DNA from 3 places in the Shewanella goraebulensis genome. Region 3 is predicted to be linked to each of the others. Evidence: predicted binding sites of a transcription regulator. Region 3 holds the regulator's gene; each other region holds the start of a gene.
What was found. Region 3 encodes ArgR, which controls arginine synthesis, uptake and breakdown. Its sites were predicted from a motif close to ANTGAATANNTATTCANT; they were not measured.
Positions count from the first base shown of each region.

Region 1: the regulator ArgR is predicted to act here: its motif matches at 7,158-7,175, upstream of QPX86_RS03070 (aspartate aminotransferase family protein).
Region 2: the regulator ArgR is predicted to act here: its motif matches at 3,178-3,195, upstream of QPX86_RS15400 (OadG family protein).

Region 1 covers NZ_CP126972.1:712,053-723,030, forward strand. The annotation lists gene sspA (stringent starvation protein SspA) at 1-119, shown strand, start outside; gene QPX86_RS03045 (ClpXP protease specificity-enhancing factor) at 119-592, shown strand; gene QPX86_RS03050 (metallophosphoesterase family protein) at 799-2,079, opposite strand; gene QPX86_RS03055 (anthranilate synthase component II) at 2,351-2,923, shown strand; gene QPX86_RS03060 (S9 family peptidase) at 3,066-5,549, shown strand; gene QPX86_RS03065 (HDOD domain-containing protein) at 5,720-6,862, shown strand; gene QPX86_RS03070 (aspartate aminotransferase family protein) at 7,199-8,416, shown strand; gene astA (arginine N-succinyltransferase) at 8,537-9,556, shown strand; gene astD (succinylglutamate-semialdehyde dehydrogenase) at 9,567-10,978, shown strand, end outside.
Region 2 covers NZ_CP126972.1:3,631,824-3,642,801, forward strand. The annotation lists gene QPX86_RS15390 (sodium ion-translocating decarboxylase subunit beta) at 1-981, opposite strand, end outside; gene oadA (sodium-extruding oxaloacetate decarboxylase subunit alpha) at 990-2,786, opposite strand; gene QPX86_RS15400 (OadG family protein) at 2,802-3,044, opposite strand; tRNA gene QPX86_RS15405 (tRNA-Arg) at 3,801-3,877, opposite strand; tRNA gene QPX86_RS15410 (tRNA-Ser) at 3,947-4,038, opposite strand; tRNA gene QPX86_RS15415 (tRNA-Arg) at 4,045-4,121, opposite strand; tRNA gene QPX86_RS15420 (tRNA-Arg) at 4,144-4,220, opposite strand; tRNA gene QPX86_RS15425 (tRNA-Arg) at 4,255-4,331, opposite strand; tRNA gene QPX86_RS15430 (tRNA-Arg) at 4,363-4,439, opposite strand; tRNA gene QPX86_RS15435 (tRNA-Ser) at 4,463-4,554, opposite strand; gene csrA (carbon storage regulator CsrA) at 5,060-5,260, opposite strand; gene alaS (alanine--tRNA ligase) at 5,795-8,419, opposite strand; gene recA (recombinase RecA) at 8,791-9,849, opposite strand; gene mutS (DNA mismatch repair protein MutS) at 10,261-10,978, shown strand, end outside.
Region 3 covers NZ_CP126972.1:994,948-1,005,925, forward strand. The annotation lists gene QPX86_RS04110 (Fe(3+) ABC transporter substrate-binding protein) at 1-478, shown strand, start outside; gene QPX86_RS04115 (ABC transporter permease) at 532-2,163, shown strand; gene QPX86_RS04120 (ABC transporter ATP-binding protein) at 2,165-3,193, shown strand; gene QPX86_RS04125 (Dyp-type peroxidase) at 3,302-4,240, shown strand; gene argR (transcriptional regulator ArgR) at 4,381-4,851, opposite strand; gene mdh (malate dehydrogenase) at 5,169-6,104, shown strand; gene QPX86_RS04140 (SDR family NAD(P)-dependent oxidoreductase) at 6,189-6,953, opposite strand; gene QPX86_RS04145 (thiol-disulfide oxidoreductase DCC family protein) at 6,987-7,376, opposite strand; gene QPX86_RS04150 (efflux RND transporter periplasmic adaptor subunit) at 7,519-8,604, shown strand; gene QPX86_RS04155 (efflux RND transporter periplasmic adaptor subunit) at 8,606-9,706, shown strand; gene QPX86_RS04160 (efflux RND transporter permease subunit) at 9,783-10,978, shown strand, end outside.

The DNA.
Region 1 (10,978 bases), 280 kb from region 3:
TCAACTTAGATGTTCGTACATCTAAAGATATCCATGCTTACATGACACGCATTTTTGAGCGTGAATCATTTAAAGCATCGTTAACTGAGGTTGAGCGCGAAATGCGCATGGGTATGTAATGAAAGCGATTACACCTAACCGTCCATATTTGTTGCGGGCTTACTACGAGTGGTTGATGGATAATCACTTTACCCCACATGTTGTTGTGGATGCATTTGTAAAAGGCACTCAAGTACCTCAAGAGTTTGTTAAGGACGGTCAAATCGTACTTAATATTGCTGGCGGTGCTGTAGGCAATTTACAAATGACCAATGAATTTGTCGAGTTTAACGCTCGATTTGGTGGTGTACCTCAGCAAGTTGTTTTACCTATGGCTGCAATCGTTGCGATTTATGCGCGCGAAAACGGTGCTGGAACTGTGTTTGATATGGAAGATGCTTATATGCCTGAAGAAGAGTCTGAAGACTTATCTCCAGCGCCACGCTCTTTCTCTGCAGTTGAAACAACAGAAAAAACTGAAGTGACAGAAGAAAAGCCTACGAGCAATTCTGAAAAACCAAAAGGACGTGCACATTTAACAGTCGTTAAGTAAAAGTCGTTAAGCAATAGTCGTTAATTATCTATCGCTAAGAAACTTTCGCTAAGAAACTGTGTAATGTGGATGTTCGATTCATAAGAAAACCAGTCATTGAAAAATGACTGGTTTTTTCATTTTTGGCGATTACTGAAAGTTTTGAGCAGTAAAAATGCTAAATAATCAGGATTTAGTTTACATAAAAATTATCAGACTATTTCTAATCAGTCCTGATAAGCTTTCGCTAATCTGGTCAGCTTAAACGCGACTTTTAAACTGCGATTCTCCAAATTGTCGTTTTCAGTTTCGAGCTGATAACGGGCAACAATTGCGAGGTAAGCGCTAAGTTGCTCAGAGTCTTGAGATAATGCCAGTAATGATATGAGCTCTATAAATTCGCCATAGGGGTGACGACTATGCATTTGTTGGTTAAGTTCTAATGGATCCCAATCATTACAAAGGCACTCTGCTACTTGAGACTGAAATTGATCCAGTGCGGATTGTGCGATTGTTGGTTGAGGTAACACCGTTATAAGTCGCGCCAATAAACTTTCTACGCCTTCTGCAATATGCTCTTCTGCGGTGGGCTGTTCGATGAAACAAAACTCACCTAAGCTTAATTTGGCATTCTCAGAGGCGTTCACCTCAATCGACTTTTTACGCCCCTGATGCCAAGCAAAACTGACTAAAGGATAATCATCAACCCCAGCGTTGTAATTAACGCAAACTAAGTGTTCGTTGTGAATATCAGGAAAACTATCTTGTGGATAATGACCGATAACGACGGGCGTCGTTAATTGCTGGTGCGGATGTGAGTCATTAATCTCAAATTGAGGGTAGTTTAAACACGAGTTCATCAATGTTGATAATGGATGCTTAGTATCAAATGCTGCAGGCCAAAACTGTTGTGCCAAAGCATTGGTCATCACGGCAGTTAAACTACTACTTGTACCGTTAGGACTATCTTCAGTTTTTTGATTTGTTAAGTTTAAATATGGATTCAACTCATTGATGACTTTATTATCCCAACAAGCGTGAATTGCTCGAATGTGTTCGAAATCTAAATAAAGTGGCAGCGCCATAAACCAATCAACCCACTGGAATAGTGTTTCATCACCTTGGGCGAACTGAGATAGAAATTTCGGTTTTGTGTTGTTTACTTCAACGGTTAAATTCACTGGTAAATAAGGTGCGTCAGTGATCGGGTGATGCTTACTCCAACCAATCACTTCAAACTCATTGCTGCCAAGTAAACAATATGCATGGCCTTTATCAACCATGTCTTTCACTAAAGTCAGAAGTGCAATGTGCTCAATATTTTTACCTTCAGTGGATGCAATTAAGTTGCCGCAAAAAACCAATTTTACAAATTGGATACTTGATTCAGGATCATCAATATCAAAATCTATTTCAGTAAGCAAATCATGCAACTTGTCTAATCGACCATAGACGTCTCCGATAAAATATAAGCTGGTATTGTCGATTTTTTGTATGTGGCTGTGCATGATCAAACCTAGGTGGTAAAGAAGTAATGAGGTAGTGATTATAACCTAGCAAGCAATCGTTACAGCTGAAAAATTCATATCAAGCGCTAATTATTTAAGTGACAGACTAAGCTATGTTATTATCCGCGATTTAGAGCTCTTGTAAGATTGAAGCGATATATTTTGATGAGCTATTTGAGTTTTTCGCTGCTTCGAACATCGGTTTCAAAATACTTATCGGTTTCAAAATATTTTGCTACTGCAGAAATCCATATTAAAGCTGGGATGTTTAATGCTGTTAATGATTGATAACTATGATTCATTTACCTTTAATTTAGTGCAGTATTTTCAGCGCTTGGGTTATGAGATCATGGTTAAAAGAAATGATCAGATTACAATCAGCGAAATAGAAGCGCTAAATCCAACTCACCTCATTATCTCTCCAGGTCCTTGTTCACCAAATGAGTCAGGGATCTCACTCGATGCCATTGCCCATTTTGCTGGAAAGCTGCCTCTATTAGGTGTTTGTTTAGGGCATCAAGCAATTGCTCAGGTGTTTGGCGCAAAAGTGATAAAAGCTAAACGTGTCATGCATGGCAAAACTAGTGCAATAACCCATAGGGAAGAGGGGTTGTTTAAAGAATTGAACCAACCACTTACAGTTACCCGTTACCATTCATTATTAGTTGAGTCATTGCCTGATAACTTCCAGTTAGATGCATGGTACGACGACCCTATTCATGGTCGTGAAATTATGGCTATGAGCCACAAAACCTTGCCGATTTATGGGGTACAATTTCACCCAGAAGCGATTTTGACTGAACAAGGTCACGAGCTTCTCAATAATTTTCTTACTCACATCTAACTTCTGTTACAACTTAAGCGATAAATCCCCACAAACATTGTCATTTTTTGTGATATAAAAGGCCAATAATAAAAGCACTTGCCAAACTATTTAACGTTTAGGCGAGAAAATATCATTCATCTTTGATGACAAGGGATTTAATATGACCAGGCTACTGCGAAATGCCGCACTGAGCGCGCTTTCTCTCGCAATTATTTCAGGTTGCAGCGCTACAGCAAGCAACAGTGATACTTCAACGGTAACTAATCAATCAGCTAGCATAATGGTTCCGTTAGCTATGCCACCGCAAGCTGAGCAACCACTGACTCTTAATCAAATTATGGCAAATCCTGATTGGATGGGGTTACTAGCCAAGAACGCCTATTGGTCAGACGATAGTCAGTCGATCTACTTTAGTCGCCAAGAGCATCAATCCCCGATAGCAGATGTTTACCATCAAGAGATTAATCAAACCCAAGCCAGCATCATTAAACTCAATCAGTTGCACTTAGCAGATCAAAAGCATGGTGTATTCAATACTGATAAGACCCAAAAGGCCTACTTATACAAAGGCAATATTTTTGTAAAACAGCTTGATTCAGGTGAAGTTAAACAGTTTACCCGCCAAAACACCCCGATTGACGAAGTAAAGTTCTTAACTTCAGGTGATATCGCCTACATGCAAGGCAACAGTGTTTTTAAATTACACTTAAAGTCGGGCATGACCGAGCAACTTGCTGATATACAAATGGCAAAAGCACCAAAAGGTGTCAAAGATCCTGAATCTTACATTGCTAAGCAACAGCATCGTTTAATTGCTTATGTTGCGCTGCAACATGATAAGAGTAAAACACGTGCAGAATATGCAGAAGAACTTGCAGCCCAAGACCCTACCTTTGCCGCGAAAACTTGGTATTTAGGTGACAGTGAAAAAGTCAATGAAATGAGTCTATCTGCTGATGGCCGTTACTTAGTTGTAGCGTTGTCAGATAAGAATTATAGCTGGCGAGCAGAGCATGACATTATGCCTAACTATCTCGGTAAAGATGGTTATGTCGACGCTGTGCCAGCTAGAGCCAGAGTTGCTGAAGATAGCTATCCGGGTGAAAGGTTAGTTTTGCTTGATTTGGCTGAACATGTGAAAAAAGATATTACCATTGAAGGTCTAACAGGCTTTGATGAAGATGTTTTAGCTTCGGTAAAAGCTGAGAATGCAACAGCACAAGGTAACAGCTATAAAAGCAAGCCAGAGCCACGCTTACTGCAATTAATGCAAGACTGGGGTTGGAACCAAAGCGCAATTCGCTGGCACGACACTGAAAATAAATTATTAGTGATGATGGAAGCGGTTGATAATAAAGATCGCTGGATCGCTAGTGTTGATCTTGAAAATGGTAAACTGACCACAGAGCATCGTTTACATGATGATGCTTGGATTAATTACACTTTCAACCAATTTGGTTGGGTGACTGGCACTGATAAATTCTATTATTTATCTGAAGAGTCAGGCTTTTCTCAGCTATACCTTAAATCTAACGGCAAAACGATGGCGTTAACTAATGGCGAATATGTCGTTGATCAAGTGACATTATCACCTGATGCAAGCCATTTATATTACCGCGCCAATAAAGACCACCCTGGAACTTATAATGTTTATCGTGTGGAAGTTGCGACAGGTAAAACTGAGCAGTTAACTCAGTGGAATGGTACTTTAGATTACGAACTAAGTCCTGACGGTCAATCGTTATTGTTAACCGCTTCAACAGCTATTAACCCTAATGAACTTTATGTGCAAGCAATCGGCGGTGAGCTTAAGCAGTTAACCCAATATACCAGCAAAGCATTTAGCAATTATGCGTGGCAAGCACCTCAAGTGGTAAAAGTTCCTTCTAGCCATGGTGCTAAAGACATCTATGCAAGAGTATATTTACCACAAGGTTATGACGCTGCTAATGCCGATAAGTATCCTGCGGTTATCTTCAACCACGGTGCGGGTTACTTACAAAACGCCCATAATGGTTTTTCTGGTTACTTCCGTGAATTCATGTTCCATAACCTACTAACACAACAAGGGTATGTGGTAATGGATATGGATTACCGAGGTTCAAAAGGCTACGGCCGTGATTGGCGCACCGCTGTATACCGTAATATGGGACACCCAGAAGTCGAAGATTTAAAAGATGGTGTTAATTGGATGGCGAAGAATACCCATGTTGATGCGGCTAAAGTTGGGACTTACGGTGGCTCTTATGGTGGTTTCTTAACCTTTATGGCTCTGTTTAATGAACCTGAATTATTCCAAGCTGGTGCTGCGTTAAGACCGGTAACGGATTGGGCGCACTACAATGCCCCATACACGTCAAACATTCTTAATACGCCTGATGTAGACCCAATAGCTTACGAACGTAGTTCACCAATAGAGCATGCTCAAGGATTAGAGAAACCTTTACTGATTATGAGTGGTGTACTGGATGACAACGTGTTCTTCCAAGACAGTGTGCGTCTTGTGCAGCGTTTGATTGAACTTGAAAAACCGATGTTTGAAACTGCGATTTACCCAGTGGAGCCACATGGATTTAGACAACCATCAAGCTGGCTGGATGAATATCGTCGTATTTACAAATTATTTGAACAAGAGCTTAAATAATTAGAGCATTAGCATCATAGAATACATGCACAAGCTCAACTGAATGAAGGCTTCCTATTGGAAGCCTTTTTTATCTATTTCTTTTTAGTTTAATACTATCAATTGTTACATAAATTGGCCGATATCCTTTATTATCAATAATAAATGTAACAGGGTTAGGGCGAATCGTAGTGGCAGTATCAGTAGCTGGTGGAGTTAGACCAGGTAAAGTCATAGAAGTTGAAAACCGCTTATATAAACAACTGATTGTTGGGAAGGAAAAACTAACCCAACAGTTTGATGATCGTGACAAACAACTCGAAGATGATGCGAATAAGTTAGAAGTTGAGCGCCAAGCGATTAAAGCGCGGATGGAAGAGCAAGCTAAAGCGCAACAGGTGCTTAAGCGGATTTCAGAGCAGCTAACTTTAACAGTTATGAACAGTTTAGAGCATCAATTGAGTTCCCTTAAACAAATGCTTGAACAATCCGGATTAACAGAGCCACAGGTTCTATTGCTCGATTTACTTTTGAACAAAGACCCTGATTTACGTCGTATCCGCCCTTTAGTCCAAAATATCTCTTGGTTGTATACCGACTTAGTTAATTTAATAAATAGTCCGGCATCAAGCCATAGAAGACCTCAACGTTCAGAAGTTAAGGTGACAGATATTAAGTTGGTACTCAATTATATTGGTATCGAAAACCTGCAAGCACTTGTGCCTTATTTTTGCTTGCGCAATTGGTTACCTGCTGGAAATGCTAATTTAGTGTGGACCACCAGAAAGTTATGGCGATATAGCATGATGACGGCTATAGCGGCAAAATCATTGGCAGTTTTACATGAAAAAGATGAAGCCCTGGTATATAGCGCTTCATTAATGAAACAGCTTGGTAGCGCAACCATATTGAATGCCAGCGCGCGCGAATTTGAAAAAACTTGGGGCTCTTGGCTTCGAGAAACAAGCGCGAAAGGGGATAAAAACCTTTATGACGCAGTGATGGCATCAGAATTTCCTGCCAATGAAGTGTTTGAAAAAGTGATGGCTCACGGTGAGCAATTAAACTGGCAAATGCTCGACTTACTTGAATTTGAAAACAGTAAGCTCACCAAACTATTAAAAGAGCTCGATTTCAACTATCACTTCAGTGAGTTTTCAGTGGAAAGCGCTATCGTGGCTAAAGCCAGTTGCTTTGTTAAAGTGCTTTTACTTGAAGAGTCTCGCCTAATCGAGCCACAAGAGAAGCGTCTGATGTTCGATTACTATGAATTTACCGAGCAAGAACTTATTAGGCTGAAAGCTCAAAACTATCGTAAGTTAGATCTAGTTTAACTATGGTTAGCTGTTCATCTCAGGCTTAATTATCTTGTGTAATTATGCACTTTTGCTGAATAGCTAACTATATTGAGCTCAAATAACTTTTTTTATGACTATTTATGCTGTGAATTAGCAATATAAGCACTTTGTATGCGCATTTTTCTCACTCTTTATTCACTAATCATTTAAGTAATGAATAGTTAACAGCTAAAAACTGGTATTTTGATCACATTTTAGCTAATAATGTCCTTCAAGTTAGACAAGCAACCGCTGCGATACTAAATCAAAATCAATACAGACAGCGGAATAGAGTGATTTTAAAATCACTTAATAACCAAAGGACGAAAAGTAATGAGCGTTGAAATGAACTTAACACGTGCCCAATTTGATGAAGTCATGGTGCCTAATTATGCGCCTGCAGCAGTAATTCCTGTTCGCGGTGAAGGTAGCCGAGTATGGGATCAACAAGGCAACGAGTTTATTGACTTTGCTGGTGGTATTGCGGTGAACTGTTTAGGTCATTGTCACCCAGCATTAGTTGGCGCGCTTAAAGAGCAGGGTGAAAAACTTTGGCATCTTTCAAATGTTATGACTAATGAACCAGCATTAGAGTTGGCTACAAAGTTAGTTAATGCAACATTTGCAGAACGTGTATATTTTGCAAACTCAGGTGCAGAAGCTAACGAAGCTGCACTAAAGCTTGCCCGTCGTTACGCACTTGAAAACCATGGCCCGCAAAAAGATCAAATCATTGCATTTGATAAAGCATTCCACGGCCGTACTTTCTTCACTGTAACTGTTGGTGGCCAAGCGGCTTACTCTGACGGTTTCGGCCCTAAACCACAAAGTGTTACTCATGTACCTTTTAACGATATTGCTGCATTAGAAGCAGTAATCTCAGACAACACATGCGCCATCATGCTTGAACCTCTTCAAGGGGAAGGCGGTATCATCAATGGTGATCCAGAATTCCTAAAAGCGGTACGTGCTTTAGCTGACAAGCATGACGCGTTAGTTATCTTCGATGAAGTACAAACAGGTGTTGGTCGTACTGGTGAGTTATTTGCTTATATGGGTGCAGATATCGTTCCTGATATTTTAACCAGCGCTAAAGCGTTAGGTGGTGGATTCCCAATTGCAGCAATGCTAACCACTGCAAAAATTGCAACACATTTAAAAATTGGTACTCACGGTTCTACATACGGTGGTAACCCTCTAGCTTGTGCTATTGGTAATGCTGTAATGGATGTGGTTAACACGCCAGAAGTACTTAATGGCGTTAAGCATCGTGAACAGTTATTCCGTGATGGTTTAGCTGCTATTAACGCAAAATATAATGTATTTGAAGAAGTACGTGGTCAAGGTATGTTACTTGGCGCAGTATTAAACGAGCAATACGCTGGTCGTAGCCGTGACTTCCTAGTTGCATCCGTTGCAGAAGGTTTAATGAGTCTGATTGCTGGTGCTAACGTTGTACGTTTTGCTCCTTCTCTTGTGATCCCAGAAGCTGATATCGCTGAAGGTTTAGCGCGTTTTGAACGTGCTGTAGCTAAAGTAGTAGCAGGTTAATTGATAAGATTGCGCAGCTATTATGGTTGCGCTTTTTTGTTTGGGTAACCAATTGAGTTAAGTGTTTGAACCTAGTGGGTTGAATGCTTGATTTTATATGGTGTTATTTAGGAGAGTTTGATGCTAATCATTCGACCAATTCGCGCCAGTGATTACGATGCTCTATACAAGGTAGCTGTTGAGTCTGGACATGGATTTACTTCCTTGCCAGTCAATGAAGAGCTATTGCGATCGAAAATCGCTCGTGCAGAAGCCTCTTTTTCCAAGCAAGTTGAAAAACCTTTCGATGAAGGTTATTTGATGGTGCTTGAAGATCTGAAAACCAATGAAGTTGTCGGTACCTGTGGTATTGAAGCGGCTGTTGGAATGGAAGATGCCTTTTATCATTACCGTTTAGGTACTGAAGTTTATCATTCAAAGCAAATCTCAGTTCGTAATGAAGTAGAAACTCTGACCCTGTGCCATGACTACACTGGCGCAGCAGAATTGTGCACTTTATTTTTGAACAAAGATTATCGCCGCGGTTATAACGGCCGCATGTTGTCACGTTCTCGCTTTTTGTTTTTAGCTCAACATGCACAACGTTTTGGCAGCACTGTTATTGCAGAAATGCGTGGTGTGAGTGATGAAAAGGGCGATTCGCCTTTTTATGAATGGTTACAAGATCATTTCCTCGGTATCGACTTTGTTGAAGCTGATTATTTATCAGGTCTTGGTAAAAAAGCTTTTATGGCTGAAATGATGCCGCGAAGCCCAATTCATGTTTGCCTACTGCCTAAAAAAGCGCAGAAGGTGATTGGTGAAGTTCATCGCAACACCAAACCAGCATTGAAACTGCTTCAAGCAGAAGGCTTTAAATTTAGAAATTACGTTGATATTTTTGACGGTGGTCCAACAGTTGAGTGTGCACTGAATGATATTCGTTCTGTTCAGCAAAGCAGAGAACTCACGGTGACTATCGGAAAAATGCCACATGCAGATCACCAGTACATTGTTGCCAATACATTGCTCGCGGATTACCGCGCGACAGCAGCAAAAATAAAGGTGTCAGATAAGCATGACAAAGTCACGCTAAGCCCAGAGTTGGCAGAAGCATTGAAAGTGGCAAATGGCGACAAAATTCGCGTACTAGAACTTTAGGACAGCACAAATGACACAATTTATTAAAGGCCAATGGTCTAATGGCGAAGGTCATGAAGTAACATCAGTTAATCCAGCTAACGGTGAGGTTATCTGGAGTGGTAAAACGGCTACTGCAGCACAGGTTAATACAGCAATAGATGCTGCTCGTGCAGCGCAGTTTGATTGGTTCATGTTGGGTTATGATGCTCGTTTAGCTATTGTTGAAGCTTACCGCAGTGAGCTTGAAGCAAACAAAGCTGAACTTGCTGAAGTGATTGCTCAAGAAACGGGTAAGCCGCAGTGGGAAACCGCTACTGAAGTTGGTGCAATGATTGGTAAAATCGGACTATCTGCTGCTGCTCACGATAAGCGTACTGGTACTGAAACTAACGATATTCCGGCTGGGCGTGCGGTATTACGTCATAAGCCACATGGTGTTGTTGCTGTATTTGGCCCTTATAACTTCCCAGGTCATTTGCCTAATGGTCATATTGTTCCTGCACTGCTTGCGGGTAACACGGTTGTATTTAAGCCATCAGAGTTGACCCCAAAAGTTGCCGAAGAAATGCTAAAACTTTGGGATAAAGCTGGTTTACCACAAGGGGTAATTAACCTTGTTCAAGGCGAACTAGAAACGGGTAAGGCGCTGGCTTCTCATCCGCAAATTGATGGTTTGTTTTTTACTGGTAGTTCTCGTACTGGTCATTTGCTGCATCAACAATATGCAGGGCACCCAGGTAAAATCTTAGCGCTTGAAATGGGTGGTAATAACCCATTAATCATTAAAGATGTTAAAGATACAAAAGCGGCTGTTCACGACATTATTCAGTCGGCATATATTTCTTCTGGTCAACGTTGTACTTGTGCTCGTCGTCTTTATATCGAACAAGGCGCTGCTGGTGATGCTTTAATTGAGCAGTTAATTGCTGCGATTAAGCAAATTAAAGTAGGAAGCTGGAATGCCCAGCCACAGCCATTTATGGGCTCCATGATTTCAGAAGGCGCTGCGAAAGGCATGGTTGCAGCTCAAGCTGAGCTACAAGCCCTTGGCGGACAATCTTTAGTTGAGTTAACTCATGTTGAAGCGGGAACAGGCCTAGTTTCTCCTGGGTTAATTGATGTAACTGAAATTGCAGAATTGCCAGATGAAGAATACTTTGGCCCATTGCTACAGCTAGTTAGATATCAAGAGTTTGATCAAGCCATTGATATGGCCAATAACACTCGTTATGGCTTGTCTGCTGGTATTTTAGCCGATAGTCGTGAAGATTATGATTACTTCTTAGCACGTATTCGCGCCGGTATTGTTAACTGGAATAAGCAGATTACTGGTGCTTCTGGTTCAGCGCCGTTTGGTGGTGTTGGCGCTTCAGGTAATCATCGCGCAAGTGCATTCTATGCTGCTGATTACTGTGCTTATCCTGTTGCTTCTGTTGAAGC
Region 2 (10,978 bases), 2.3 Mb from region 3:
TGAGACTCCTGCAGCACCAATCAATGGGTTAATCTTGCCGCCTGATACCTTAGACATAATTTTTGCCATCGTCACACCAGCAGCCGTACCAATACTAAACGCAACAGCACCTAATACCAGAATACCTAAAGTCTCAATACGTAAGAACTCTTCAGCCTGTAGTTTAGAACCTACAGCCAAACCTAAGAAGATAGTCACAATATTGATCAACTCATTTTGTGCAGTACTTGATAATCTATCAACTACGCCAGACTCACGCATTAAGTTACCTAAACAAAACATCCCTACCAGCGGTGTGGCTGCTGGTAAAAACAAAATAGTCATACCAACAACCATCAACGGGAAGATGATTTTCTCTTTCTTACTGACTTCACGCAGCTGTTCCATCTTGATGCTACGCTCTGACTCGTTTGTAAGAAGACGCATAATCGGAGGCTGGATCAGCGGTACTAATGCCATATATGAATAGGCAGCAACCGCAATCGCACCCAATAAATCAGGGGCAAGTTTAGAGGCTAAGAAGATTGCCGTAGGTCCGTCAGCACCACCAATAATCGCAATAGCAGCAGCATCTTGCATGCTAAATTCAAAACCAGGTACCAAGTTAAGGGCAATTGCACCAAGTAAAGTGGCAAAAATACCAAACTGCGCTGCAGCGCCCAGTAACAATGTTTTAGGGTTTGCAATCAGTGCACCAAAGTCAGTTAGTGCGCCAACGCCCATGAAAATCAACAATGGGAAAATCCCAGTTTCAATCCCCACATAGTAGGCGTACCAAAGTAAGCCACCTTCGTCGGTAAAACCTGCATTAGGAATGTTAGCTAGAATTGCACCAAAACCAATAGGCACTAAAAGTAACGGTTCGAATCCTTTAGCGATAGCGAGATAAAGTAATCCCCCCCCTATCGCCATCATGAATAATTGATCAGGTGCGAAGTTAGCAATACCCGTCTCAGACCAAAAGGCCATTAATCCTTCCATGCTATCTCCTACGCTAATGCCAACAGTGGCGAGCCAACTGTCACAGCATCACCTTGTTTAACTGATACATTACGAATAACACCCGTAGTTGCAGCACGAACTTCGGTTTCCATTTTCATCGCTTCTAAAATGATGATCACATCACCTTCATTAACTTGATCGCCATCCTTAACCAAGACTTTGAAGATATTGCCTGAAAGTGGCGCATTCATCGTGGTTTTGATTTCATTACTTACAGGTGCGTGTGGCGCAAGTGGCGCTGGAGCTTGTGAACCGGCAGATTCTGCTGCGGTCGGAACAATTTGACTAATATCACCGCCTTCACTAACTTCAACTACAAAGTTTTGACCTTGTACATTTACGGTGTAAGTCTCTGGACCTTTCTCAGCTTTTGCAGCTGGTACGGCCATGTCATCAGCACTTGGTACAGGCTCAAATGCATCAGGATTACCACGATTTGATAAGAACTGTAGACCAATTTGATTAAACAATGCGTAAGTCATTACATCGTCATCAGATTCAGCAGCTAAGGCAAAGTTGTCTTTCTTAGCGATGTCAGTTAGCTCTGCACGAAGTTTATCTAACTCTGGCTCAATAAGGTCTGCTGGGCGGCATGTAATAGCTTCTGCGCCATCTAATACACGAGCTTGTAGCTCTGCATTAACTGGAGCTGGTGTAGCGCCGTATTCGCCTTTTAGTACGCCTTCAGTTTCTTTGGCCAGAGTTTTATAACGTTCGCCCATTAATACATTGATAACTGATTGGGTACCCACAATTTGAGATGTTGGGGTCACTAGGGGTAAAAAGCCTAAATCTTCACGGACACGTGGAATTTCTTCAAGCACAGCATCCATTTTGTCTGCCGCTCCTTGCTCTTTCAGTTGGTTTTCCATGTTGGTTAACATGCCACCTGGAACTTGAGCGCGGAGAATGCGTGAATCAATGCCTTTTAGTGCACCTTCAAAGCGCGCATACTTTTTACGTACTTCTCTGAAGTAAGCGGCTATCTCTTCGAGCGTTGCCATGTCATAACCAGTAGAGCGGCCATTATCTTCCGCCATCGCTACCAATGTCTCAGTGGCTGAGTGACCATAGGTTTGGCTCATAGATGAAATGGCCGTATCAAGCACATCAATACCCGCCTCAATGGCTTTTTGGTAAGTTGCAGTGCTCAAGCCAGTTGTCGCATGACAATGCATAGACACAGTTAAATCAGTTTGCGACTTTAAACGGCTAATAAGGTCGTAGGCTTCCATTGGCTTAAGTAAACCAGCCATATCTTTAATACAAAGCGAATCACAACCTAAGTCTTCAAGATTTTTAGCCATTGAAACCCAAGTATCAACCGTGTGAACTGGGCTAGTGGTAAATGAAATCGTGCCTTGTGCATGACCACCAACCTGTTTAACAGCTTTAACAGCGGTTTCGAGATTACGTACATCGTTCATGGCGTCAAACACACGGAACACGTCAACACCGTTTGTGTGGGCGCGTTCAACAAAGCGAGTCACTACGTCATCAGCGTAGTGGCGGTAACCTAATAAATTCTGACCACGCAATAACATTTGCTGTGGTGTATTTGGCATAACTTTTTTAAGTTCGCGAATACGATCCCAAGGATCTTCACCTAAATAACGAATACAAGAATCAAACGTTGCACCACCCCATGACTCTAAAGACCAAAAACCAACTTTATCCAGTAAAGGAGCGATAGGTAACATATCGTCTAAACGAAGGCGGGTTGCCAAAATAGACTGATGGGCGTCTCGTAGTACTACGTCGGTTAACGCTAAAGGCTTGCTCATAAAAACTCCTAAACTTTAATCTTTTGCACGATACTGATGAATAGCAGAAGTAATTGCCGCTATTAACTTAGGATCAAGTGTTGCTGATGCTGCGACAGGTGCTGGCACATGAGCAACGGCAGGTTGATTCTCTGACTTGCATAATCTGGCGACAATTTTAATGCCGACAATTAGCATACTTAAAAATATGAATACTAAGCTCATCCCCATTATCATCACGCCTAGGGCGTTAAATAATTGCTCAGATATTGAAGTCATACATCCTCTCTTGTCTTAATGTTCAATCAGCGATTGCACATAGGATCCATTTATACTGCGTAAAGCCGATGAAGTCTTTTAGGTCAATAAACGATGCACCATTTTTAAGCATCAAGTATTGGGTTAACGCCACTTAGAATAATTATTCAGTCCATATTAACCAATTTCAGATTATATAAAACTGTTTAAACTATTAGGTTTGGTTATATTAAAATTTTCACCGACGAAAAATATAACCAATCTATAACAATTTTTCCAACATCTTGTAAATTGGTCAGACCAAAAATAACAATATTCAACCACACTATATGATAATTCAATAAAAATATTGCGACTACACTGAGGATTATTCAAATTTGTAGGTTTTATTCAAAAAATGACAAGATTATGACGAGTTAGCTATAAAAAGAGATATCAAGAATAAGAACAACCAATCGCCCCAAACCTGTGCAGCCATGCTAAAAAGCATAAATATGTCATTTTTATCGCTCGAAGATGACTAAATATGAAAAAGAACGCTTGAATGGGATGCAAACTAGTGAAGTATTCTGGCCACTATGACTAATGGTACTAACTTTCTCTTTATGGCTTTAATTTAGTAGAGAGGAAATCTAAAGCGTATTCAGTCGGAACGACTTATATATAAGACGTGTTTGTAACAGATAAGCATTGAGGGGAATTATAAAAAGATCTGGAAGGCGTGAATTTCAGGTAAAAAAATACCCTGTAGTGATCTACAGGGTATTTTCTTAAACATGGTGCGGATGGGAGGATTCGAACCTCCGACCGCCTGGTTCGTAGCCAGGTACTCTATCCAGCTGAGCTACATCCGCAAATTTTTTACTATCACTTCATACTCAGTGCTAATTGAGCTTAGTTGCATATTCAATATATGCAAATAATGGCGGAGAGGGAGGGATTCGAACCCTCGATGGGAGTTAAAGCCCATACTCCCTTAGCAGGGGAGCGCCTTCGGCCACTCGGCCACCTCTCCGAATTATGGTGCGGATGGGAGGATTCGAACCTCCGACCGCCTGGTTCGTAGCCAGGTACTCTATCCAGCTGAGCTACATCCGCATAATTTGGTATGAATTTTATATGGTGCGGATGGGAGGATTCGAACCTCCGACCGCCTGGTTCGTAGCCAGGTACTCTATCCAGCTGAGCTACATCCGCATATATAAAATGGTAAAGCTTTTGAATAATTTAATGGTGCGGATGGGAGGATTCGAACCTCCGACCGCCTGGTTCGTAGCCAGGTACTCTATCCAGCTGAGCTACATCCGCTCATTAAATAACTCAAACACAAAAATAGCAATGGTGCGGATGGGAGGATTCGAACCTCCGACCGCCTGGTTCGTAGCCAGGTACTCTATCCAGCTGAGCTACATCCGCATCGCTTACTATTTTTTAAGAAATGGCGGAGAGGGAGGGATTCGAACCCTCGATGGGAGTTAAAGCCCATACTCCCTTAGCAGGGGAGCGCCTTCGGCCACTCGGCCACCTCTCCGTTTCTTGGGCGGTATATTACTGTTTGAAGAAAATAAGTCAAACCCTTTTTCAGAAACATATATTCATTTGAACTGTTTTTAATCATATTGCCGACTTAAGCCACAAATATTGTCAATTCACCGTGCCGATTTTTGTGTTTTATGATCAAAACAATTAAATCTAGTTTTAACGCTCGCAGGAAAAAGGTTCGTTTAAAATCTTTATATCCATTTCTAGCGATTATTTGATTTATACACAAACTACAAATAAGACTAGCAATACAATGAGTTTAGAAAACAGCCGTAATTAGCATCATTATTAATGAGTGAAGCCCTAAAGTTGAGAATATTGAGACTAAAAGAGAAGAATTGGAAGTCTCCAGAAGAAGATACCTTGAAGAATTTAGATAACTAAACTGCACTATGAAAGTAATAAGCAGGTTTAAAATAAAGCATTAAATTTTAGGTACAAAAAAACCAGCTTGCACTGGCTTTAATAGTATAACGCTTCACAATTCTGATTTATCAGAAATTGCCACCCTCAGGTGCAGTGTTTCCAGATTTTTCAGACTGAATACGTTGGTAAATTTCTTCACGGTGAACTGATACTTCTTTAGGTGCATTCACACCGATACGCACTTGGTTACCTTTAACACCCAGCACAGTAACAGTAACTTCATCACCTATCATTAATGTTTCGCCTACACGACGAGTCAAAATCAGCATTCGATTGCTCCTTTAGTCCAATCAGCATACACCAGCTTCTATCCGTAATATGCGCGTTTTAATAGTGTTAGCTTAATACAAATCATTAGTGACGACACTAAATCAATAAAAATTTTAAGCTTTTTAGCGTAAAAAATCGAAAATCGACGATATTTGGCAATTTACAGGTCTACTTGTATCAAGCTGTTAACATTTGCAGACCATTCTTTAGACAAAGCTAAAACAGAACCTTCAAAACAAGTTGATGCTTTCATAAACAAAAAAGCATAAAAAACTATACTCAATTAATTTACAGTGCTTTGAACCAGATTTTAATAAAAAACGATGTCTCATAACTCGTTAATCGACATCGATATTTATACTATGCCAAACCTTCAACAATCCCTCAAGCCATAAAGCAACAGACTTTAATTGTTGATGAAATAACGTAACTCAAATCACTTTATTAATCTCATTTCATTAATAACGCTTAACTTAGTTATTTCATCAATCTTTGCTTGGCAATATCGCTTTAGAGTTTTTATCTATGTTTAATTAGTTTAAGCGTTCACTTAACCAAGGTTGAACCAATGCTAAAGCATCATCGAGCTTCTCTGGCTGAGTACCACCAGCTTGTGCCATATCTGGACGTCCACCGCCCTTACCGCCAACCTGCTGTGCAACCATAGCAACTAGCTCACCAGCTTTAACTTTACCGACTAAATCTTTACTCACACCGGCAATTAAGTTCACTTTGCCTTCGTTTGCTATACCTAATACGATAATTGCCGAGTTAAGCTTTTGCTTCAGCTCATCTTGCAACCCACGTAATGATTTAGGATCAACACCCTCAAGCTTTTTAACTAATACTTTAACGCCGTTAAGCTCAATCGCTTCGCCAGCGATATCAGCACTTGCAGCAGCAGCCAGCTTATCTTTTAACTGCGACATTTCTTTTTCAAGTTGTTTCACTTTATCAAGCTGAGCTTTTAGTTTAACAACCACTGAAGCCGAATCTGACTTTAATAGTGAGGCCGCTTTATCAAGTTGCGCTTGTTGTTCAGCGACATACGCCATCGCAGCAGCACCTGTAACTGCTTCAATACGACGAATACCTGCAGCAATACCACCTTCAGAAGTGATTTTGAATAAACCAATATCACCAGTACGGCCTACGTGAGTACCACCACATAGCTCAATAGAGAAATCTCCCATTGTTACCACACGTACTTCACTGTCATATTTTTCACCAAACAAGGCCATTGCGCCCTGCTCTTTGGCTTCATCAATTCCCATAACCGCAGTTTTTAACTGATGATTACGACGAATTTGAGTATTTACCATATCTTCAACTTGCTTAAGCTCTGCAGCGGTAACAGCTTCAAAATGAGCAAAGTCAAAACGTAAACGTTCAGGGTTAACCAAAGAACCTTTTTGATTTACATGAGTACCTAATACATTGCGAAGAGCAGAATGTAATAAGTGGGTTACTGAGTGATTTAATTGCGTGCGGTGACGTAATTTCTTATCCACTTCTGCCGTAACAGTTTGGCCAACAGTTAAAGTACCTGAGGTTAACTTACCTTCATGACCGAAGGCTTGACCAAATATTTGAGTATCAGCAACTTTGAAAACATTCTCATCAATAGTCAGTTGACCTTTATCACCAACTTGGCCGCCTGATTCTGCGTAGAACGGCGTATTATCTAGTACGATAACAGCTTCTTGTCCTGCGCTAAGTGACTCTACAGCAACACCTTCAACGTAAATTGCAGTTACAGCACCTTGACCATTTAATTCGGTATAACCACAGAATTCAGTCTCACCTTCGATTTTCAGGCCACTATTATAATCAGTACCAAAGTTACCAGCTGCTTGTGCACGGCTTCTTTGTTCAGCCATTGCTGCTTCGAAACCTGTTTCATCAACGGTAATATCACGCTCACGGCAAACATCTGCAGTTAAATCCACAGGGAAACCATAAGTGTCGTATAGTTTGAACGCAGTTTCGCCATCAAGCACCTTGGTGCTTAACTGATTTAATGCGGTATCTAAAATGCCTAAACCACGTTCTAGCGTTCTAGCAAATTGCTCTTCTTCTGCTTTTAAAGATTTTTCAATTATCGCTTGCGCTTCAACAAGACCCTTACCTGCATCACCCATCACTTCAATCAGTGTTGGAAGTAACTTATAGAAGAAAGTGTCATTGGCACCAAGCTTGTTTCCGTGACGTACTGCACGGCGAATGATACGACGCAGAACATAACCACGGCCTTCATTCGATGGCATAACACCATCAGCGATAAGGAAAGAACAAGAACGAATGTGATCAGCAATTACACGTAATGATTTATTCTCTAAATCTTCAACGCCAATGATCTCTGCCGCTTTTTTAATTAACGCTTGGAAAATATCAATTTCGTAGTTTGAATGAACGCCTTGCATAATTGCAGCAATACGCTCGATACCCATACCAGTATCAACAGATGGTTTTGGTAGCGGCTTCATTTCACCGTCAGCTTGACGGTTATACTGCATGAATACGATGTTCCAAATCTCAATAAAGCGATCGCCATCTTCTTCAGGCGTGCCAGGACGGCCGCCCCAAATGTGCTCACCATGATCATAAAAAATTTCAGAACATGGACCACAAGGGCCTGTATCACCCATCTGCCAGAAATTATCTGATGCATATGGTGCACCTTTATTGTCGCCAATACGGATAATATTTTCAGCAGCAACACCAATCTTTTTATTCCAGATTTCAAATGCTTCATCATCTGTATCATAGATAGTGACGCATAACTTCTCTGTAGGTAATTTCAATGTTTCAGTTAGGAAGTTCCATGCGTAAGAAATCGCTTCTTCTTTAAAGTAATCACCGAAGCTGAAGTTACCTAACATTTCGAAGAACGTATGGTGACGAGCGGTATAACCCACATTGTCTAAATCATTATGTTTACCACCAGCACGAACACAGCGTTGTGACGTTGTCGCACGTGTGTAACCACGGTTTTCTAAGCCAAGAAAAGCTTCTTTAAACTGGTTCATACCAGCATTAGTGAATAATAACGTTGGGTCGTTATGAGGTACTAAAGAGCTACTATCGACAACTTGGTGTCCGTTGTTACCAAAATACGCTAAAAATGCGCTTCTTAATTCTGTGGTGGTCTGAAACATGAAATCGCCCTAAATGGATAAATTCTATTTATCATGAAGCTGTATATCAGCTCGAATATTGGCAACATTATATACTTAAACAAACTGAAGGTGCGAGAATCTAGCGGCTTAGATTAGCGATTTTATTACATTGAATGGCGATTGAGTTAATCGGCTATTCAATTTTGCTCACGTAGATACCATGAAAAATGACTAAATAGCTTATATTTTGACAACTAAGACAGTGCAGCTAATAGTGATTTCACGGAGATGATAAAAAAAGAACATAAAAAATCGCGATGGGCATGTGCCTATCGCGATTAAGATATTTGCATCAAGTGGCTAGCAATTCGCCTTTAACCAAAGTTTAGAAAACTTAAGTTAAACTAAACTTAAAACACTTCACCAGTTTCTAAGTCAATGTTTTCATCAGACTCAGCAGGAGCTGCATCTTTTTCTTTGCTTAGTAGCATTTGACGTAAGTTAGCTTCAATCTCTTCAGCAATTGCTGGGTTCTCAACTAAATACTTACCTGCATTCGCACGGCCCTGACCAATTTTATTGCCTTGGTAGCTGTACCATGCACCTGCTTTTTCAACAAGCTTATGTGCTACACCTAAATCAACTAATTCCCCTGTACGGTTAATACCTTTTCCGTAAAGGATTTGGAATTCAGCTTGTCTAAATGGCGCAGCAATTTTGTTCTTAACCACTTTAACGCGGGTTTCGTTACCCACTACAGCATCGCCATCTTTAATTGCACCAGTACGACGGATATCTAAACGAACAGAAGCATAAAACTTAAGTGCGTTACCACCTGTTGTGGTTTCTGGGTTACCAAACATTACACCGATTTTCATACGGATTTGGTTAATAAAGATAAGCAAAGTATTTGATTGCTTAAGGTTACCTGCCAGCTTACGCATTGCTTGGCTCATCATACGTGCCGCTAGGCCCATATGTGAATCACCAATTTCACCTTCAATTTCAGCTTTAGGAGTCAATGCAGCAACTGAATCGACAATGATAACGTCAACCGCGCCAGAGCGAGTTAATGCATCACAAATCTCAAGCGCTTGCTCTCCAGTATCTGGCTGAGAACATAAAAGGTTATCAATATCTACACCTAAATTCTTAGCATAGATAGGATCAAGAGCATGCTCGGCATCGATAAAGGCGCAAGTTTTACCTTGGCGTTGCGCTGCAGCAATCACTTCAAGTGTTAAGGTTGTTTTACCTGAAGATTCTGGACCGTAAATTTCTACGATACGACCCATAGGTAAACCACCAGCACCTAATGCAACATCCAATGAAAGCGAACCAGTAGAAATAGTTTCAACATCCATTGTGCGATCAGCGCCCAATTTCATGATTGAACCTTTACCAAATTGCTTTTCAATTTGACCTAGTACGGCGTTTAGCGCTTTCTCTTTATTTGGATCTGCTTTCATTCTCTTTATCCCTTTAAGGTGACTCAGTTCGGCATGCGAACTTGGTAACGAATAAATTTGTCTGTCTAACAATATGAGCTCAGTATACTGTATAATCATACAGTATCAATAGTTACTGTATACTTTTTTGACATTAATTGAGCCACAATAAAATAAAACCTTAAAAATCAATGGTTAGATGTAGATATAAATTTTTACCATCAAAACTCACTCACAAAAAACCACTGTATATACAGGTAGAGGATACTGTAAACATCTGAGATATAAACTATTTAACTTGTTTAAAATTCCACTAGTTAACCCTTTAAACACGACTGTATGAAGATAGCTTATTGGGAATCAAACTAATTATTGTTAAGATGAGCGCCGTAAACAATTCCGTGTTAAAGCCAGATTAAGAGCAACGACTTAATGACCGTAAATGAAGACCCAAGTTTAGAAAAGCATACCCCAATGATGCGTCAATATTTAACGCTAAAAGCACAGCATCCTGAGATGTTGTTGTTTTATCGTATGGGGGACTTTTATGAATTATTTTATGAAGATGCCAAGCTGGCTTCTGAATTACTTGGGATTTCACTTACAGCACGAGGTAAAAGTGGTGGTAATGCGATTCCGATGGCAGGCTTACCCTATCATGCAGTTGAAGGTTACCTCGCAAAACTGGTTCAAATAGGACAGTCTGTCGCCATTTGTGAGCAGGTTGGCGATCCTGCAACGAGTAAAGGCCCAGTAGAACGTAAAGTTGTACGAATCGTAACGCCGGGGACCTTAACCGATGAAGCTCTGCTACAAGAAAGACAAGACAATTTACTTGCTGCTGTTTATCAAGGTAAAACTGGCTACGGCTATGCGACCTTAGATGTGTCATCAGGTCGCTTTGTGGTTGTTGAACTTGAAAATGCAGAAACGTTGGAAGCTGAATTACAGCGCACAAGTCCAGCAGAACTACTTTACAGCGAAGACTTGGCTGATCGTCACTTAATCGAAAACCTTAAAGGAATAAGACGCAGACCTGAATGGGAATTTGATTACGATACTAGTATTCAGTTATTGCTAGAGCAGTTTGGTACTAAAGACCTACACGGTTTTGGCATAACAAACGCAAGGCTGTCGCTGCAAGCTGCTG
Region 3 (10,978 bases):
AACGAAAACATGGCTTGAAGGTGTAAAAGCTAATTTAGCACGCAAGCCACAAGGTAATGACCGCGCTCAAGTTAAAGCTGTTAAAGAAGGCCTATGTGATGTTGCTATTGGTAACAGCTACTACTTCGGTAAAATGATGACAGATCCTAAGCAAAAAAGCTGGGCTGAAGCGGTATACATTAACTTCCCTAATCAGAAAAATCGTGGCTCTCACATCAATGTTTCAGGAATGGCATTAGCTAAGTTTGCACCAAACAAAGATAATGCGATAAAATTAATGGAATTTTTATCGTCTGATGTAGCTCAAAAATCTTACGCAGAAGTTAACATGGAATATCCAGTTAAAGCGGATGTAACACCTTCTGACATGGTAGCTTCATGGGGAGACTTCAAAGCTGATAGTCTGCCAATCTTCAAGCTAGCAGAAAACCATCAAGCTGCAGTGAAGTTACTTGATGAAGTAAAATTTGATCTGTAAGGATGCTTTATCTCGCCCCATGGTAGTCATGGGGCACTGACTGGAAAGTATTTATGATCTTAGGCTTAACCAGAAGCTGGTCGCTCGCTGGTTATGCGATTGCGGTAATATTAATATTGCCGCTTTTTGCACTTTTAGTACAAGCTACACTACCTGACGAAGCTGTTTTTAGTCATCTAATTGATACCGTTTTACCTACCTATATCAGTAACAGCTTGTTGCTGATGTTGCAGGTCTGTCTCGGTTCTTTGGTTATTGCTGTTCCTGCAGCATGGTTGGTGGCAAGGTGTGATTTCCCTGGCCGCCGCTATTTCCAATGGGCGCTGTTACTGCCTTTGGCCATGCCAGCCTATATTGTTGCTTATGTTTATACTGACATGCTCGATTATGCAGGGCCTGTGCAGCGCTTTTTAAGACAAGCATTTAGTTGGACTTCCCCTCAAGATTACTATTTCCCTGATATTCGTAGTTTAAGCGGCGCAGCAGTCATGCTGTCCTTGGTATTATTTCCTTATATTTATTTGTTGGCCCGTACTGCTTTTATGGAGCAATCCTCAAGCTTATTACATGCCTCACGTATTATGGGTTGTAGCCCATGGCAAAGCTTTTGGCGTCTAGGTTTACCTATGGCAAGGCCTGCTTTGGCTGTTGGGATGGCATTGGTAGCAATGGAAACCGCTGCCGACTTTGCTACTGTGAGTTACTTTGCCGTACCGACTTTAACTACCGCTGTATATGACACTTGGCTTGGATATGGAAGTTTGTCCGCAGCAGCTAAACTCTCAGCCATCATGTTATTAGTGATTTTCGCTATGGTTGGCTTCGAGCGTTTCGCTCGCCGCAAACAAGAGTTATTTCAAAAGCAATCACGTTTAACTGAATCTGATCGTTATCACTTATCAGGCTTTAAAGCATGGTTATCATTTGGCTATTGCAGCTTGCTCATTGTGCTAGCTTTTTTACTGCCGTTTACTGTGCTTGCGGGTTATGCCGTCGACTACTTCGACGAGAGTTGGAATAGCCGCTTCTGGCAATACAGCTTTAATAGCTTATACATTGCAGCTGTGGTGAGTTTTATTTGTGTTGTGCTGGCATTAGTGATGATGTTTATCAGGCGTGTTAGTCCGCGTAAAAGTGACATCTTACCTTCAAGGTTGAGCAGTACTGGTTACGCAATACCTGGCACAGTTTTAGCCATTGGGGTGTTAGTGCCGCTAACCTATTTGGATTTCGCTATTAACGATATCTATGACTACTTTGATGCTCGTGGTCCAGGCTTGCTATTTACCGGTAGTGTCTTTGCACTGATTTTTGCTTTTTGTGTCCGTTTTGTCGCGATTTCAATTGGCAGTATTGAAAACAGTTATAAGCGTATTTCGCCTTCACTAGATATGGCGAGCATTACCATGGGACAAAAACCAAGACAGTTATTATGGCGAGTTCATTTACCTTTATTGCGTAAAGGTATTTTTGCTGGTGCGCTGTTAGTGTTCATTGAAAGTATGAAAGAGCTGCCAGCAGCACTATTATTACGTCCAATTGGTTTTGAAAACCTTGCAACCCATGTCTTCCAATTCGTTTCAGATGAGCAACTTGAACATGGCGCGCTCGCGGCAATTGTGATTGTTCTTGTTGGACTTATCCCGTTGATTTATCTTAACCGTTCTTTGGAGCAAGAGAGCTAATATGTCCACATTGACCATTAAAAATGTAAAAAGTGACTACCAAGAACAGGTGATTCTTAATGGGTTAAACCTGACGTTAGAGCAAGGTGAAATAGTAGCTCTGTTAGGCCCTAGTGGCTGCGGTAAAACCACTTTGCTTCGTGCAATTGCCGGTCTACAAGCGATCAGTGAAGGTAGTATAGCGATTAATGGTCAAACGCTTAGTGCTGATGACGTATTCGTACCAAGTGAAAAACGTGGCATAGGGATGATTTTCCAAGACTACGCTTTATTTCCTCATTTAACCGTAAGTGACAATATTTTATTTGGCGTTAAAGGTTTAACGGATAAAGAGCGCTGTGAGCGTCTTGATGATATGTTGCAATTGGTAAAACTTGAAGGACTTGGTAAACGTTACCCACACGAGTTATCGGGGGGGCAGCAGCAAAGGGTATCTATTGCTCGTGCACTGGCTTACCAACCTGAGTTGTTATTGCTTGATGAACCATTTTCTAATATCGACTCGCAAGTGCGCAGTGAAATGATGTTAGAAATCAGACAAATTCTCAAACAGCGCAATGTTAGTGCGGTTTTTGTAACGCACAGCAAAGATGAAGCCTTTGTGTTTGCCGATAAATTGGCACTCTTTAAACAAGGTGGCATTGTTCAACATGGTTTAGCTGAAGAGTTATATGGTGAGCCCAATGAACGTTATGTGGCTGAGTTTTTGGGTGAAGGTAACTACATTACGGTAACGATTAAAAGTACGACACAGATATCCTCAGTTTTAGGGTTAATTGAAAGCACTACAGTCCTTAATCATCCTCTTAATAGTCAAGGTGAGTTGTTATTAAGACCACAACAGATTGACTTACAACCTGCCGCTCAAGGACATGGCGAAATTGTTGAGCGTCGTTTTCTGGGTACAATTTGTCATTATTGGGTTAAAGTAGGGTTACAAACGCTCGAAGTGAGAAGTCAATTAACGACGTTGACACTTGGCCAAAAAGTTAACCTATCAGTATCGGCGCATCCGTTAGTGATATTTTAGTGATTTAAGTCAAAGTTGGTTAATAATTGCTTAGAGCGTAAGGAATAATTTGCTTAATTACCTTACACTATTTTAATCTTATTATTGTTAAAGGTGATTGATTCCAAAATGGAAACACAGAATATGCCTCGTGAACAGTTAGGAGTTTGTGCTGAAGGGAATTTGCATAGCGTCTACTTGATGTTCAATGTAAATGACGGCGTTGAAGCCCAACTACGCCCTTGTTTAGCCAATGTTGCTCAATATATTTATGAGCTATCAGATCAATATGCAGACAGTGCTTTTAATGGCTTCGTCGCAATAGGTGCTAACTATTGGGACACCATTTTTGGCGACCAACGTCCTGCGCAACTTCGTCCTTTTCCTGCTATGAGTGAAGGTAATCGTGACGCGCCAGCGATAGAATATGATTTGTTTATGCATATTCGCTGTGATCGTTATGACATCTTACATTTGGTTGCCAACGAAATCAGCCAAATGTTTGAAGGTTTAGTTGAGTTAATCGAAGAAGAACGCGGTTTTAGATTTATGGACAGCCGTGATTTAACCGGCTTTGTCGATGGCACAGAAAACCCGAAAGGGCGTAGCCGTCAAGATGTTGCTTTAGTGGCAGATGAGGATATCTCATTTAAAGGTGGTAGTTATGTTCATGTGCAAAAATATGCGCATAACTTAAGTAAATGGAACCGTCTACCGCAGAAGAAGCAAGAAGATATTATCGGTCGTACTAAGCAAGATGATATTGAATATGCATCAGAAGATAAGCCATTAACCAGCCATATCAAGCGAGTTAATCTAAAAGATGCTGATGGTAAGTCGATGGAGATTTTGCGTCAAAGTATGCCGTTTGGTTCGCTAAAAGAGCAAGGTTTGATGTTTATCTCTACTTGCAACAAGCCGACTCACTTTGAAGAAATGCTTCGTAGCATGGTACATGGTGATGGTCACGGTAATCATGATCACTTGATGCAGTTCACTAAAGCATTAACCGGTTCATCATTCTTTGCGCCATCGTTAGATTTTTTAGCGCAGTTTGCTAACGACTAATCTCATTGTAATGGCACAAGCCATCACATAAATTTGAGACATAAAAAAGCAATGCCTAGGCATTGCTTTTTTATTGGCTGATACTCGCAAACATGCAGGTATTAATTACGAAAATGGTTCATAACAGCTATTCGTAAAAGCTACTCACTATAGTTAAAAAGTGACTTAACCGTTTCAAGCGTATCATCAATAGTCTTAATGCTAGATGGACAGATGAAAATTGTGTCATCTCCGGCAATGGTACCTAAAATTCCTTCAGGCTTACCTATTGAGTCTAGCAAACGAGCGATTAACTGTGCAGCGCCCGGGCTGGTGCGAACCACTATCATAGCTTGGTTATGATCAACGTCTAACACTAAGTTTTTGACTGGGCTACCTGCAGTAGGCACACCTAACTCAGCAGGTAAACAATACACCATTTCTTGCTTGGCATTACGAGTACGAACAGCACCGAACTTGCTTAGCATACGCGAAACTTTTGATTGGTTGATATTGCCAAACCCTTCCGCCTGCAGCGCATTAACTATCTCACTTTGGCTTCCAAAGCGCTCTTCCTTTAGTATCGACTTAAACGTTCTAACGAGTTCATCCTGATTCTTGGTCGCTGGCATATTTTTTTCGTCTTATTAGTAATTTTTAAAATGAATACAATATATTCACAAAACGGGTTCATTTTGAATATATAAACAACACAAGTCAAGAAATAAGCTAAATTGGTGAATAAAAATTCACTTTACAGTGTAAGTGGGTAAATCAGTGATTATTTATATACATATCATAGAATAAGTTAATTGCTTTACTCCACTAAGGGATAATTGAAATTGTGTCGCTGATGCAGTAATGTGACGCCACAAGAAATATGATCTATGTCACAGACTGCGAATCATAAACTTAGAAGTCAAACACTAGAACGTTATTGGAGATAATTATGAAAGTAGCTGTACTTGGTGCTGCTGGCGGTATTGGCCAGGCCCTAGCTTTACTATTAAAAACTCAACTTCCAGCAGGCTCAAAGTTGTCTCTGTATGACATTGCTCCTGTTACTCCAGGTGTTGCTGTTGATTTAAGCCACATCCCAACAGACGTTGAAGTGGCTGGTTTTGCAGGTGAAGATCCAACTCCTGCACTAGTTGATGCTGATGTTGTTCTTATTTCAGCAGGTGTTGCACGTAAGCCTGGTATGGATCGTTCAGATCTTTTCAATATCAATGCTGGTATCGTACGTAACCTCATTGAAAAAGTAGCAGCAACTTGTCCTAAAGCCTTAATAGGTGTGATCACAAACCCAGTGAACACAACGGTTGCTATCGCTGCAGAAGTGCTTAAAAAAGCAGGTGTTTACGATAAGAATCGTTTATTCGGTGTGACTACACTGGATGTTATCCGCTCTGAAACTTTCATCGCAGATCTTAAAGGTCTAAACGTTGCTGACGTTAACATTAACGTTATTGGCGGCCACAGTGGTGTGACTATTCTTCCACTTCTTTCACAGGTTGAAGGCGTAAGCTTTACTGATGAAGAAGTTGCAGCACTGACTACACGCATTCAGAATGCTGGTACAGAAGTTGTTGAAGCTAAAGCGGGTGGCGGTAGTGCGACACTTTCAATGGGTCAAGCGGCATGCCGTTTCGGTCTATCTTTAGTACGCGGCCTACAAGGTGAAGCAAACGTTGTTGAATGTGCATACGTAGATGGCGGCAGCGAACATGCTGAATTCTTCGCACAGCCTGTAGTATTAGGTAAAAACGGCGTAGAAAAAGTATTAGCTTACGGTGAAGTAAGTGCTTTTGAAGCGAATGCTCGTGATGCAATGCTTGATACATTAAAAGGCGATATCAACCTAGGTGTTGAATTCGTTAAATAAACACTTGGTTTATTAACTTTAAAAGCGAAGCCTTGAGCTTCGCTTTTTTGTGCCTGCTATCTACTTGATCATCAAATTGCCAATTTACCAGTTAATCGTTTTTCCTTGCCAATCTAAAAATTCAGCTTTGCAATCAAAGACCAGTTGTTGATGAGTCTTCATTAATTGTTTAGCGACAAATCCTGCTGTGAATAATTTACCTTCAGGTACATTTGCTTGAAAAGGTTTAGATAGCTCGGTATCGGTAGTACCTGGATGAAAGGCAATGAGTTTGACGTTTTTGGCCCTGCGAGCATATTCAATCGCTGTGGTTTTAAGTAACATATTCAAGGCAGCTTTTGATGCGCGGTAGCTATACCACCCACCTAAATGGTTGTCACTAATACTGCCCACTCTGGCACTTAATACACTGATAACACAATTTTGTTTGCTATTAACCACAGTCGCTAACTGTTGCAACCACAGCATGGGTACTATGGCGTTTGAGTGAAACAAAGCCTGCATTGATTCAGGATTTATTTCTTCTAAGCGCTTTTCTGGGCTTATTGCGGTTTCATCTTCAGTATTTACAGAATGCAGTCTGCCATTGCAAATAAACACTTTGACCAAGTAGCCTTTGATTGATGATAAATTTTGGCAAACATTGGCAATGCTTTGCGCTGAATAATTACAAACCTTGTGTACGTGATTGATGTCATTGCCGTGGTTTCCGCTGAGGTTACTGTTCTCATTTTGGCTAATGGTTATGATCTGCTCTATATCAACATCCTCAATAAGTTCATCAACGATGGCATTGGCAATGCCGGAAGATGAACCAATGATTACGGCAGAATTGACGGGCTTTAGCACGAGATTATTCATACTTATTGTAATTACTCATAATTATTTTAGGTTACAACTGCCAGTTTCGCAGCGTTGTTGACCGGTTAATAAGTAAGATATTTTATACCGGTTTTTGGCAAAGCCACGATATGCCACATCGGCAAAGGGTTTAATACAAGGTAACCTCAGTAGTTGTATCCATTTATGTTTACCCGTTAATGCCCAAGCTTTGGCGGTAACGTCAAGGCCACGTAATATTTCACCTGTATTGGTTTCTGCGTGCAAAATAGAATTGGCAACTGCAAGATCGATATGAGGATACTTTTGCTCGAAGCCTTCTTGGTTTAAATCAGCAAGCTCAATTTTGTGTAGGCGGTCGTGCTTCTTAAGCTGCTGCATCTCATTGCTACACAATGGACAAGCGCTATCATAAAAAATACGTAACTCCATAGTACTGCCTCGACTTGTTTTGATTAGAAAGTATTACGCCGAATATCACAGAATGGATCTTTTATGTGTGCTTGCGCACCTATTCTGAGGTGTAATTGAGTGTTAGTATCAAACTAATTGCACACTTTTGATGGAACAAAATATGAAGAAACTCAGCCAGTTTACTTCTTTTTTATTGTTAACCTCCGCTGTTATTTCTAGCACCTTTATTAATATTGCCGTTGCCGAAGATGCCAACGAAGTCTCAAATACAGTGATCCCACGGCCAGTTAAAGTTATCCAAGTTGATGTTGGTACCGAATATCGTGAGCGTTTCTTACCCGGTGAAGTGAAAGCATCTGACAAAGCGGCATTATCTTTTAGAGTGGCTGGTGAGATTGCACAGATATTAGTGAGACCTGGAGACCCTGTTGAACCTGGCGATATTTTAGCTATTTTAGACAGTGATATATACCAGCAACAACTCGCAGTAGCGCAGGCACAGTATGAGTTGGCTAAAGTGTTATTTGAGCGAAATGAGTCACTGGTTGAACAGGGCGTGGTATCACGTAATGATTATGATCAAGCTAAAAGTGATTACACTATTGCACAAGCTGCATTAGACAAAGCCAAAACAGATGTCACTTACACTAAGCTCAGAGCGCCGTATCAAGGGGTGATATCTAAACGTAATAAGCGTGAATTTGAATTTGTACAAGCCCAAGAAGAAGTCATGGGCATTCGCACTGATTCTGCTGCAGATATTAGCTTCCAGTTACCTGAACAATTTATTGGTTTTCTGCAAAAATCGGATAAAAGTTTATCAGATATTGATAACATCGAAGTTAAATTTGATAGCCGCGATCAATGGTACCCAGCAAGGTTAAAAGAGTTAAATACTGTAGCTGACCCCACCACCAGTAGTTACACCATTATTCTGACATTACCTATGCCTAATGAGCTTAACGTTCTTCCAGGCATGTCCGCCCGGGTTAAAGTCAAACTCCCCGCTAGAACAGCTGATGCTCATCCTAAAATTCCTGCAGGTGCGGTAGTTAAAGAAAACCAGCAAGCCTATGTGTTTACTTGGTCACCTGCGGATAAACGGATCACCAAAGTACCAATCACACTGCAAGGCACAAGGATGATGACTGGTCTCAATGATGGCGACTGGCTAGTGGTGGCAGGGGCTTCAGAACTTGAAGATGGCCAAGCGGCTGTGAAATGGATTAAAGAGCGAGGCTTATAAGATGAAAGCGTTTCTGCATTGTAAATACAGCGCCATCGCAGCTGTCGGGCTTGGAATAGTTTCCTTGTCAGCTTGTGAGCGAACAATTGATATCGCTCCGACAAAAACCTTAGTAAAAACCTACACTTTACCCCATGCAAATAACGAAGTGATGCGTGAATTTAATGGAGTTGCAAGGGCGCAGGACTTAACTAATTTATCGTTTCGTGTCGAAGGTCGAATAGAGCGCATTCCTGCGACTAAAGGTAAAACCGTTAACAAAGGCGACTTATTAGCCGTACTTGAGAAACGCGACTACACCATTGCGTTAAGTGATCGCCAAGCGCGAATGGAAGTGAGCTTTAAGCAAGCGCAGCGTGGTAAGCAATTAGTTGAAAGTAAACTGATGGCGCAATCGGAGTACGATCAAATGAATGCGCAATATCTAGTTGCTAAAGCTGAAGAGCGTCAAGCGCAGTTAAATTTGCAGTATACGGAACTTAGAGCGCCATTCTCAGGCATTGTCAGCGATGTATTTCTAGAATCATTTGAGAACGTGCAACCGGGTGTATCAGTGCTTAGCATGCAAAAAGTTGAACGCATTGAAGTTGATGTACAAATTCCTGACATGCTGATTGCAGTGTCTAGAAAACATGAAGATCGTCAAGATGAGTCTTATTTGAGCGTAAGCTTTGAAGCTTTCCCTAATACCACTTTTAAAGGTCACTTATTAGAAGTTAATACCGAAAAAGATCCTACAACCTCAACATATATTGCGACTATCGCGGTGGATTTAGACCCTAAATACAAAGTGCTCGAGGGGATGCCCGCTAAAGTGACGGTGAACTTAAGTAACATGACTTACACCTACCATCGAGAGTTTTTGGTGCCTATTGAAGCTGTTGTGATGCAAGACGGCAGTGATATCGATACTCAAACAAGTGGCGTGTGGCTTTATAACGCGGCAGATAACTCTATTCAATATCAACCTGTCACCTTAGGGGTGATTGTCGGTGATGAAATCGAAGTGACAAGTGGACTTGATGATGGCCAAACCATCATTACCACTGGCGCGGCGCGGTTAGTTAAAGGTCAGCAAGTCAAATTGCTGCAGGAGGGGTAAAGATGAATCATCAATACTCACTGAGTTTAAACAATCCAAACGCCACCAGAAAAGCTGATACAAGGGAATGTGTGTAATGAATATAGCAGGCTACTTTGTAAAAAATACCGTTATCAGCTGGATGTTCACATTGATATTACTGATCGGTGGCTTAATGGCATTTACCGGTTTAGGTCAGTTAGAAGATCCACCATTTACCATTAAAGATGCTGTTGTAGTGACTTTATATCCTGGCGCAACATCTACAGAAGTAGAAGAGGAAGTGACTTATCCCATTGAAAAGGCAATTCAAGCTTTGCCTTATGTGGATTATATACGCTCGCTGAGCACCTCAGGTATGTCACAAATCACCGTGACCATGAAAAACGTATACGGCCCAGAAGAGCTACCGCAAATATGGGATGAGCTGCGCCGCAAAGTAAACGATATGTCGGCTAGTTTACCACCTGGAGTGCAAACTCCGATTGTGAATGATGACTTTGGCGACGTATACGGCATCATGTTAATGGTCAGTGGTACAGACTACAGTTACCGCGATATTCTGGATTACGTTGACTATGTTAAGCGTGAGCTTGAACTGGTGCCAGGTGTGGGCAAGGTGTCACTAGCAGGTAATCAACAAGAACAAGTGTTTGTGGAAATGTCGCTGAACAAAGCGGCCAGTTCGAACATCGATCCATCGCTTATTCAAAACTTGCTGAATTCGCAAAACATGGTGTCAGATGCCGGTAATATCCGGGTGTCTGCCGATAACTTAAAAATTCGCACCAGTGGAGGATTTAAGTCTGTCAGTGAGCTTGAAGAGCTGATTATTCCAGGTACTCAAGGTGACAAACTCATTTATTTAAAAGATGTCGCCACAGTCTCGCGCGGCTTTCAAAATATTCCCACTAATTTGCTTAAGTTTGATCAACATGATGCCATTAATATTGGTATTTCGTTTTCAACTGGCGTTAATGTGGTTGAGGTGGGTAAAGCCATCGATGCCAAGCTCGCCAGTATCGAAAGTGTCCGTCCTGCAGGAATGGTAATTGAAACCATGTACAACCAGCCTAACGAGGTGGATGCATCGGTAGGTAGCTTTGTATGGAACTTGATTGCAGCAGTGGTGATCGTGGTTGGTGTACTGCTGGTATTCATGGGCTTTAAATCAGGGATATTAATTGGGTTAATCTTATTTTTAACCTGTTTAGGCACCTTCATGTTGATGCTGCAAGCTGAAATTGAACTGCAGCGGATATCACTAGGGGCGCTGATTATTGCCCTTGGTAT